DNA from 4 places in the Spinactinospora alkalitolerans genome. Region 3 is predicted to be linked to each of the others. Evidence: riboswitches for the same ligand, from Rfam matches in the RefSeq annotation. Region 3 holds a riboswitch; each other region holds the start of a gene.
What was found. A riboswitch is a leader RNA that binds a small molecule or an ion and turns the genes downstream of it on or off. The one in region 3 is predicted to bind thiamine pyrophosphate.

Region 1 (2,191 bases), 4.7 Mb from region 3:
CGTGGCGGTGCCCGCCGAGGTCTCCGAGGCCTCCGAGGACGCCCGGCAGCGCGTCGACCAGCAGGCGGCCGAGGCCGAAGGCGCCCTGGGTGAGGCCGAGGGGACTCTGGACGAGACCAGGGCCGCGCTCCCGGGCACCGGCGACGCGGTCTCCGAGACCGAGCGGCTGCGGGCCGGGGCCGAGCAGGCCGCCGACGGCGCCGCGGCCGATGCCGCGGAGGTCACCGAGAGCACCGAGAGCACCGACGCGCTCCCCGACGCCGAGGCCGTGTCCGAGGAGCCCGCCTCCCTGACCGAGGAGCCGGTGCAGGCCCTGGAGGACGCCGCCGACGTCGACTCGGTGGACGTCGCGACCCCCGTCGACACGCCGCTGCTCTGAGCGCTGCCGACCCCATGAACGGGTGTCCCGTCGACCGTCCCGGCGGGGCACCCCGCTCCGGCGGAAGGGCCGTCCAGCGGCCCTGATCCCCGGAGCGGTCTCCCGGCATCGGAGGGCGGTGCAGTTCGGGAGACGGGGGCCACCACCTCTTTCCTGATCGGAGGGGGAGGAGAGGGGCGGTGGCCTCAACGCGGCGGCGGCGCCCAGGCGCCGCCGCCGACGCCGATCAGCAGCCGCGCCGGTCGGCGTTTTGCCTTTCCCGCCGATCTCGACCTTGGGTTTCAACCTTGTGGGGCCTAAAAATCCCAGCAAGGTCACGATCGCCGGACACGGTGATCGGTCGCCGCGGCCCTCACGCGCCGGTCGGTGCGCTCCACTCCTCCAGGGTCCAGGCCATGTTCCAGAAGCGGACCTCGTGGTGGCAGCTGTCCTCGAACGCCCGCTCCATCCTGGCGCGTTCGGCCGCGCCGGCGTCGGCCGCCAGCGAGTCGAGCATCGAGCGCAGCTCGGTGGTGACGGACTGGCAGCCGGGATCGGCGTAGAACGTCCACCAGCCGAGGAACGGGTTGTCCGGGCCGGGCCGCTCGTCGCGGACGAACCGGTCGGCGGCCCAGGTGTAGGTCCACGGGCAGGGCAGCAGCGAGGCGAGCAGTACGCCCAGGCTGTCGCGTCCGGCCGCCATCATGTGGTCGACGTAGGCCTGCGCGCTCGGCGCCAGGCGGCCGACCTGGGCCTCGGCGTAGCCGGTGCCGGCGTGCTCGCACAGGACCTGGTGCGGGTGCGACTCCTCGTCCAGGACGAAGGCGATGCTGTCGTGGAAGTGCCGCATCCACCCGCGGTCCGGCGAGAGCGCCAGGCCCAGGCCGTAGCAGCGGATGTAGGCGCTCAGGTACTGGTGGTCCTGGCCCACGTAGTGCAGCACCTTCTCCTTGGCCAGGGTGCCGTCGCGCATCCCGGCCAGGAAGGGGTGGTCGTAGAACGCCTCGAACAGGTCGGCGTGGCGCCGGCCCAGCTCGGCGGTGAAGCCGGTTTCCATGGTGGCGACAGGGGAGTTGCCCACCGCGTTCCCTCCGCTCGTACGAACGAGATCAGGTTCAACGGGTTCGGGCGCCGCGCCCGTCTCAGTCCCGTTCCGGGACACCCCGCGTGGTTACCCGGGCCACGTTACTAGGGCCGCCCGATCGGCGGTACCCCGGAGGGGCCGCGGCCACCGGAGGCGGCGGCCGCGGCCCGCGGTCACCGCCGGTCGGTTCCGGTGCCCTCGCCCAGGCCGTTGACGCAGGGGTCGGAGGTGGCGTCGCGGCCCTCGATGCTCCCGGCGGAGTCGCCGGAGGAGGACTCGGGCGCGACGGGTTCGGTCGAGGGCTCGGCCGGATACGACGGCGAGGGGGTGCCCGACGCGCTCGGATCGGGGGTCGGCGCCTCGGGGCTGCCGCTCTCCAGCATCGCGTCGGTGACCTGGCCGTCGGTGTTGACGGCTTCGAACAGTTGGGCGGCCTTCTCCTCGTCCCAGACCACCCGGTTGGGGTTGTAGGGGGCCGGCCACCACGGCACCGTGTAGAACGTGATGTCGTCGAGGTCGACGTCGGCCAGCGTGGAGCCGATGGAGATCATCTTGTCCAGCGTGAGCTCGTCATCGGTCGCCGTGTGTTCGGTGACGGCCTTGAGCAGGGAGGTCGTCTTGCTCGGGCTGGTGAGGACGTCGCTGCTGGTCACCTGCTCGGCCAGCGCGGCGAGGAACATCTGCTGGCGGTCGATGCGGCCGATGTCGCCGCCGTCGCCGATCTCGTAGCGGGCGCGCACGAACGACAG
Region 2 (2,191 bases), 410 kb from region 3:
GCTGGTGCAGGGCAGCGACGTCTGGCTGAACAACCCGCTGCGCCCGCTGGAGGCGTGCGGCACCTCCGGGATGAAGGTGGCGCTCAACGGGGGGCTGAACCTCTCCATCCGCGACGGCTGGTGGGACGAGTGGTTCGACGGGTCCAACGGCTGGGCCATCCCCACCGCCGACGGGGTGGGCGAACCGGACCGGCGCGACGCACTGGAGGCCGCCGCGCTGTACGAGCTGTTCGAGGACCAGGTCGCTCCGCTGTTCTACGACCACGACGAGTCCGGCCTGCCCAAGCGCTGGCTGGAGATGGTCAAGCACACCCTCGTCTCCCTCGGCCCGAAGGTGCTGGCGAACCGGATGGTGCGCGACTACGTGGAGCTGCTGTACCGGCCCGCCGCCGCCTCCTCCCGGCTGCTCACCAGGAGGGGGGACACGGCCGGGGTGCGCGAGCTGGCCGCGTGGAAGCAGCGGGTGCGGCGGGCCTGGCCCGGCGTGCGCATCGAGCACGTCGAGGTGGCCGGTGTGGACGACCCGCCGCAGGTCGGCGGCGAGTTGAAGGTGCGGGCCACGCTGGTGCTCGGCGACCTCGACTCCGCCGACATCCGCGTCGAGATCGCGTTCGGCCGGATCAACGACTCCGAGGAGCTGGTGGAGCCGTCCTTCGCCGAGCTCGCGGTGGCGTCGGGCGAGCAGCAGGAGGGCCCGCTGATCCGCTACACGGGCTCGGTCCCGCTGGAGCGCGCGGGCGCGAGCGGCTACACCGTGCGGGTGCTGCCCAAACATCCCCTGCTCACCGATCCGGCGGAGATGGGCCTGGTCGTGGTCCCCGAGCCACCGGGGGGCATGGGCAACGGCATGGTGCTGAGGTAGCGCGGCGACCTGTGCCCGCCGATCTTGACCTTGTGGGGCCTGAGAACGCTGCGACAACCCCGACGAGGTCGAGATCGGCGAGGGAACCACCGTGAGACCCGCGGCCCTTGACCGATCAGGTGGTGCACCGCCCATAATGGAGGAAACCGACAGGGGAGCGCTTCGGCGCTGAGAGTGCGGAAAACCGTTCCGCAGACCCTTACACACCTGATCTGGGTCATGCCAGCGAAGGAAGTCGTGGGAACCGCCGCCGGTGGCGCGTGCTCCGCGCACCGGTTTCGGCGATCGGTGCGCGCACGTGTGCGGGCGGCCACTCTTGGCCGAGCCCTCTCGTCACGTACGAAGGGACATCCCGCTATGAGCACCGAATCCAGGTTCAAGACCGGGCCCGGGCCCGGGTACTCCGTCCTCAACTGGCGGACCGTGGACATCGTCGTCGCCGCCGTCATCGGCGTCAGCATCGGGGTCGTCTTCTGGCTGTGGGGCGTGCTGTGGACCGCCACCGAGCCGCTGTTCGTGTTCTTCCCGCCGGCCCAGGCCGTCATCTACGGCATGTGGATGCTGCCCGGCGTGCTGGGCGGCCTGGTCATCCGCAAGGCCGGCGCGGCCCTGCTCACCTCCGTCGCCGCGGCCTCCGTCTCGATCCTGCTCGGCGTCCCGTGGGGCGTCTCCGTCATCGTCTCCGGAGTGCTCCAGGGCCTGCTGCCCGAGCTGGTCTTCCTCGCCTTCGCCTACCGGCGCTGGAACACGGGCGTCGCCGTGCTCGCCGGCGTCGCCGCCGGGATCTCCCCGGCCATCAAGGACAACATCACCACCTACGTCACCTGGCCCATCGAGTACCAGCTCGCCTACGCCGCAATCGTTCTGGTCAGCGCCGGCCTCATCGCGGGCGTCGGCGGACGGCTGCTCACCACGGCCCTGGCCAGGACCGACGCGCTGGCCCCCTTCCCTTCGGCCCGGGGCTAGCCGGGATGCCCACGACGAACGGGGCCGCCCGCGCCGGGGGCGGCCGGGGAGCCCGCGTCGAACTCGCCGGATGGGGCTGGCGGCACTCCGGCCGCGGCACCCACGCGCTGCGCGGCGTCGACCTGACCTTCGAACCCGGCGAGCGCGTGCTGCTCCTGGGCGCCTCGGGCGCGGGCAAGAGCACCCTGCTGCACGCGCTGGCCGGGCTCACCGGGCCCGACAGCGCCATCAGCGGCGAGCAGGAGGGAGCCCTGCTCATCGACGGGGAGCCCGCGGCGCGGCGGCGCGACGACACCGCGCTGGTCAGCCAGGACCCCGAGACCCAGCTGGTGATGGCTCGCGCGGGCGACGACGTCGCCTTCG
Region 3 (2,191 bases):
ACCGACGAGCAGTTGCGCGACTTCTGCCGCACCAGGCTGGCCGGTTTCAAGGTGCCGCGCCGCTTCCACAGGGTGGAGGAGGTCAAGCGCACCGCGGTGGGCAAGCAGGACTACCGGTGGGCCGCCGCCGTGGTCCGGGACCCGGCGTCCGTGGCCGAGAGGTGACCGTCCGCGCGATGCGCCGGCGGCGATGCCGGCGCTATCGTCGTTGACCATGGGCCCGCAGATACTCGCCGAACGCTACCGACTGGTCGAGCCGATCGGCCACGGCGGCATGGGGACCGTCTGGCGCGCCGAGGACGAACTGCTGCACCGGCAGGTCGCCGTCAAGGAGGTCCGGGTCTCCCGCGACCTGGAGGCCGACGTCCGCGACGAGCTGGTGCGCCGCACCATGCGCGAGGCCCGGATCTGCGCGGGACTGAGCCATCCCTCCATCGTCACCGTCCACGACGTCGTGCAGGAGGCCGACCGGCCGTGGATCATCATGGAGCTGGTCCGCGGCCGCGGACTGGACCAGGTGGTGCAGGACGACGGGCCGCTGCCGCCCCGCCGCGTGGCCGAGATCGGCCGCCGGCTGCTCGCCGCGCTGCGTGCCGCGCACGAGGCCGGCGTGCTGCACCGCGACGTCAAGCCGGGCAACGTGATGCTGCTGCCCGACGGCCGACCGGTGCTCAGCGACTTCGGCATCGCGGTGTCGGACTCCGAGGACAGGCTCACGCTCACCGGACGGCTGCCCGGCTCCCCCGGCTACGTCGCGCCCGAACGGCTGCACGACGGCACCATGACCCCGGCGGCCGACCTGTGGTCGCTGGGCGCGACCCTGTACTTCGCGGTCGAGGGCCGCTCGGCCTACGAGCGCGACACCCCGGCGGCCCGGCTCACCGCGGCGATGCAGGAGGCCCCCGACCCGGCCCGGCGGGCCGGTCCGCTGCGCCCGGTGCTCAACGGCATGCTGCAGCACGACCCCGAGCACCGCCTGGTCGGCGCCGCGCTGGACTCCGCACTGGCCGACGTCGCCGCCGGCGGCACCACCGAGGACCTCACGCCCACTCGGCTCGACGTCTCCGGACTGGCGCCGCCCCGCGCCGTGACCGGGCCGAACACCCCGCTGCCGGTCGGGGCGAAGATGACCATGGGCGCCCCCGGCGGCTTCGGCGCGGCGCACCGCGGCCGCTGGTGGGGCCTGCTCATCTCGCTGCTGGTCGGCATCGTCACGCTGATCCTCGCGCCGCTGCTGGTGGAGTACCTGTCCAGCACGCTGCTACCGGAGGACCAGCCCGGCCCCTCGCCGTCGTCGCAGACGGCCACGCCCGGCGGCTGAGGCGGTCGGGGACGGCGTTCCCGCCATGATCGTTGCTAGCGTTGTCACCATGGGCGCGGGGTGCCGGATCGGTCCGGCTGAGAGCACACCCGTGAACCTGATCTAGGTAGTGCTAGCGAAGGGACGTCCTTGACCAGCTTCAACATCCTGTCCATCGCCGGAACCGACCCCAGCGGCGGCGCGGGGATCCAGGCCGACCTCAAGACCTTCTCGGCCCTGGGCGGCTACGGCATGAGCGTGGTGACCGCGCTCGTCGCACAGACCACGACCGGCGTGCGCGAGGTGCACGAGGTCCCGCCGGAGTTCATCACCAGCCAGCTCGACACGCTCCTGAACGACGTCCGGGTCGACGCGGTCAAGATCGGCATGCTGGGCAACACCGGCGTCATCGACGCCGTGGTCCGGGCCATCGACGACCACCGGCTGCCCAACGTCGTGCTCGACCCGGTCATGGTGGCCAAGAGCGGCGACCGGCTGCTCGCCGCCGACGCGATCGAGGCGGTGCGGTCGCAGCTGCTGCCGCGCGCCGACCTGGTCACGCCGAACCTGCCCGAGGCCGCCGAACTCCTCGGCGAGGAGGAGGTGCACGACCTGGCGTCAATGGGCGAGCAGGCCACGAGGCTGCTGACGCTGGGGGCCAGGCAGGTGCTGCTCAAGGGCGGCCACCTCAGCGGGCAGAGCAGCACCGATCTGCTGGTGGCGGCGGAGGCGGCCCCCGAGACGTTCTCGGCCGAGCGCATCCCCACCAAGAACACCCACGGCACCGGCTGCACGCTGTCCTCGGCGATCGCCGCGCTGCGCCCGCAGCGGCGCGCCTGGTTCGAGGCGGTGCGCGACGCCAAGAACTACCTCACCGAGGCGCTGCGGCAC
Region 4 (2,191 bases), 2.8 Mb from region 3:
GAAGTGGCCGACGGCCAGGTGCAGCCCGGGGATCCGGGTCGGACCGAGCAGCGGCTCGTTGTCGGGGGAGCCGGGGCGCAGGCCCACGCAGGTCTCGGCGATCTCCAGTTCGCTGACGCCGGGGACCAGTTCGCGGGCGTCGCGCAGGACCTCCCACACGCCGCCGACGGTGAGCCGGGTGTCGTACCCGGTCTCCTCCTGCGTGGCGCCGAGCACGATCTCGCCGTCGGCCCGCGGCACCAGGTACACGGGCGTACCCCTGACCAGGCCGCGCACCGTGCGGGTGACGATCGGCTCCTCGCCCTCGGGGGTGCGCAGCCGCAGCAGTTGCCCCTTGACCGGACGCAGCGGCGGGAGCACGTCGGCCGGCACCCCGCCGATGCCGGGGGTCCAGGTGCCGGCCGCCAGCACCACCTGCCCGGCGTCCAGGCGGTCGCCGCCGCTCAGGCGCACGCCCAGCGCGGCGCCGCCGGATACGACGACCTCGGTGACGCGGTCGGTGACCAGCTCGGCGCCGCGGTGCAGCGCCGCGGCCCGCAGCGCCGCCATCAGCCGGCGGGGGTCGACGGAGTGGTCCTCGGGCGCGAGGACGCCGCCGCGCACCGACGGCGCCAGCATCGGTTCCAGCCTCCGGCACTCGCGGCCGGTCAGCCGCTGGGCCTTGACGCCGAGCCGGCCCTGCAGCTCCATCAGCTCGGTGAGCCGGGCCAGGTCGTCGGTGTCGAAGGCGACCTGCAGGGTCCCTTCGGCGCGGTACCCGGCGTCGCGGCCGCTCTCGGACTCCAGTTCGGCGATGAAACCGGGGTAGCGGTCGCGGGAGTGGATCCCGAACCGCATGAGGGCCTCTTCGCCGAAGGCGGCCTCGGTGGCCGGGGTGAGCATCCCCGCGGCGACGCCGGAGGCCGCCGCGTGCGGCTCCGGCGCGACGACGCTCACCCGCAGTCCCCGCTGGGCCGCCCGCCATGCGGTGACCAGGCCGATCAGCCCGGCTCCGACGACGACGACATCGGGGGCGGGCCGGGAGGAACCGTGGTCGGATGGTGGTGTGCGCACGTCTCGCCTCCACTCCCTTCGCCGGCATGATCCGGATCAGGTTCGTGCGGTCGGAGGCTCACAGCCTCCCTCTCAGCCGGGTCCCACCCGGCTCCCGCGGGGTTTCATGTTCTACGGCAATGCTAGAACGTCGCGGCGCGGTGGGGGCAACGCGCCCGCTCGTCACCGCTCACCACTACGCCTACAGCGATAACGCCCCGTGTCCGCGTTTGGATTCCAGTGGTATGTGGGAGATTGGCTGACGTGACACAGATTGACCGCGACACCGACGCCCTCGTGGGCGACTGGCTCACCATCAACGAGACCGCCCAGGCGCTCGGTGTCAGTCCGAATCGGATCAAACAACTGATCAACGACCACAAGCTCCTCGGGGTGCGGCGCTCGGGGGTCTGGTCGATCCCCGCCGTCTTCATCGCCGACGGCGAGATCGTCAAGGGCCTCTCCGGTACGCTCACCGTCCTCGCCGACTGCGGTTTCACCGAGGACGAGGCGCTGCGCTGGCTGTTCACGGCCGACGACACGCTGCCCGGCGCCCCGATCGACGCCCTCATCGCCAACCGTGGCACCGAGGTGCGCCGCCGCGCCCAGGCACTGGCGCTGTAGGGCCGCCCTCCGCCGCCCGGCGGCGTCGGTCCTATGCTGGGCGGCGTGAATGCGAGCTTGCGGGAGCGCCTTGACTCCGCCCTGCTGTACCTGTGCACCGACGCCCGCCAGGGCCAGGGGGACCTGGCCGACTTCCTGGACGCGGCGCTGTCGGGCGGCGTGGACATCGTCCAGTTGCGCGACAAGACCCTGGAGACCCGCCAGGAGCTGGAGTGCCTGGAGACCGTTCGGGAGGCGTGCGACCGCCACGGCGCACTGCTGTCGGTCAACGACCGCGCCGACATCGCCCGCGCTGTGCGCGCCGATGTGCTGCACCTGGGCCAGAACGACCTGCCGGTGCCGCACGCTCGCGAGATCATCGGTCCCGGGCCGCTGATCGGGCGGTCCAACAACGCCCCGGAGATGGCCGCGGCCTCGGCCGTCGAAGAGGGCGTCGACTACTTCTGCGTCGGCCCGGCCTGGGCCACCCCCACCAAGCCGGGGCGCCCGGCCGCCGGCCTGTCCGTCGTGGAGCACGCGGCCGGACTCGGCACCG

Region 1: it holds a riboswitch for thiamine pyrophosphate, as region 3 does, so the genes downstream of both, HDA32_RS27405 (TenA family protein) here and thiD (bifunctional hydroxymethylpyrimidine kinase/phosphomethylpyrimidine kinase) in region 3, are expected to answer to the same signal.
Region 2: it holds a riboswitch for thiamine pyrophosphate, as region 3 does, so the genes downstream of both, HDA32_RS04715 (ECF transporter S component) here and thiD (bifunctional hydroxymethylpyrimidine kinase/phosphomethylpyrimidine kinase) in region 3, are expected to answer to the same signal.
Region 4: it holds a riboswitch for thiamine pyrophosphate, as region 3 does, so the genes downstream of both, thiO (glycine oxidase ThiO) here and thiD (bifunctional hydroxymethylpyrimidine kinase/phosphomethylpyrimidine kinase) in region 3, are expected to answer to the same signal.

What each region holds. Positions count from the first base shown of each region.
Region 1 is NZ_JACCCC010000001.1:6,133,511-6,135,701, reverse strand. Features, by position in the region: gene HDA32_RS27410 (hypothetical protein) at 1-379, shown strand, start outside; gene HDA32_RS27405 (TenA family protein) at 732-1,439, opposite strand; TPP riboswitch at 1,427-1,534, opposite strand; gene HDA32_RS27400 (LCP family protein) at 1,616-2,191, opposite strand, start outside.
Region 2 is NZ_JACCCC010000001.1:1,013,474-1,015,664, forward strand. Features, by position in the region: gene glgP (alpha-glucan family phosphorylase) at 1-862, shown strand, start outside; TPP riboswitch at 1,004-1,113, shown strand; gene HDA32_RS04715 (ECF transporter S component) at 1,220-1,828, shown strand; gene HDA32_RS04720 (ABC transporter ATP-binding protein) at 1,834-2,191, shown strand, end outside.
Region 3 is NZ_JACCCC010000001.1:1,424,276-1,426,466, reverse strand. Features, by position in the region: gene HDA32_RS06390 (acyl-CoA synthetase) at 1-165, shown strand, start outside; gene HDA32_RS06385 (serine/threonine-protein kinase) at 215-1,321, shown strand; TPP riboswitch at 1,368-1,462, shown strand; gene thiD (bifunctional hydroxymethylpyrimidine kinase/phosphomethylpyrimidine kinase) at 1,451-2,191, shown strand, end outside.
Region 4 is NZ_JACCCC010000001.1:4,265,385-4,267,575, reverse strand. Features, by position in the region: gene thiO (glycine oxidase ThiO) at 1-1,053, opposite strand, end outside; TPP riboswitch at 1,050-1,161, opposite strand; gene HDA32_RS18910 (Rv2175c family DNA-binding protein) at 1,297-1,656, shown strand; gene thiE (thiamine phosphate synthase) at 1,702-2,191, shown strand, end outside.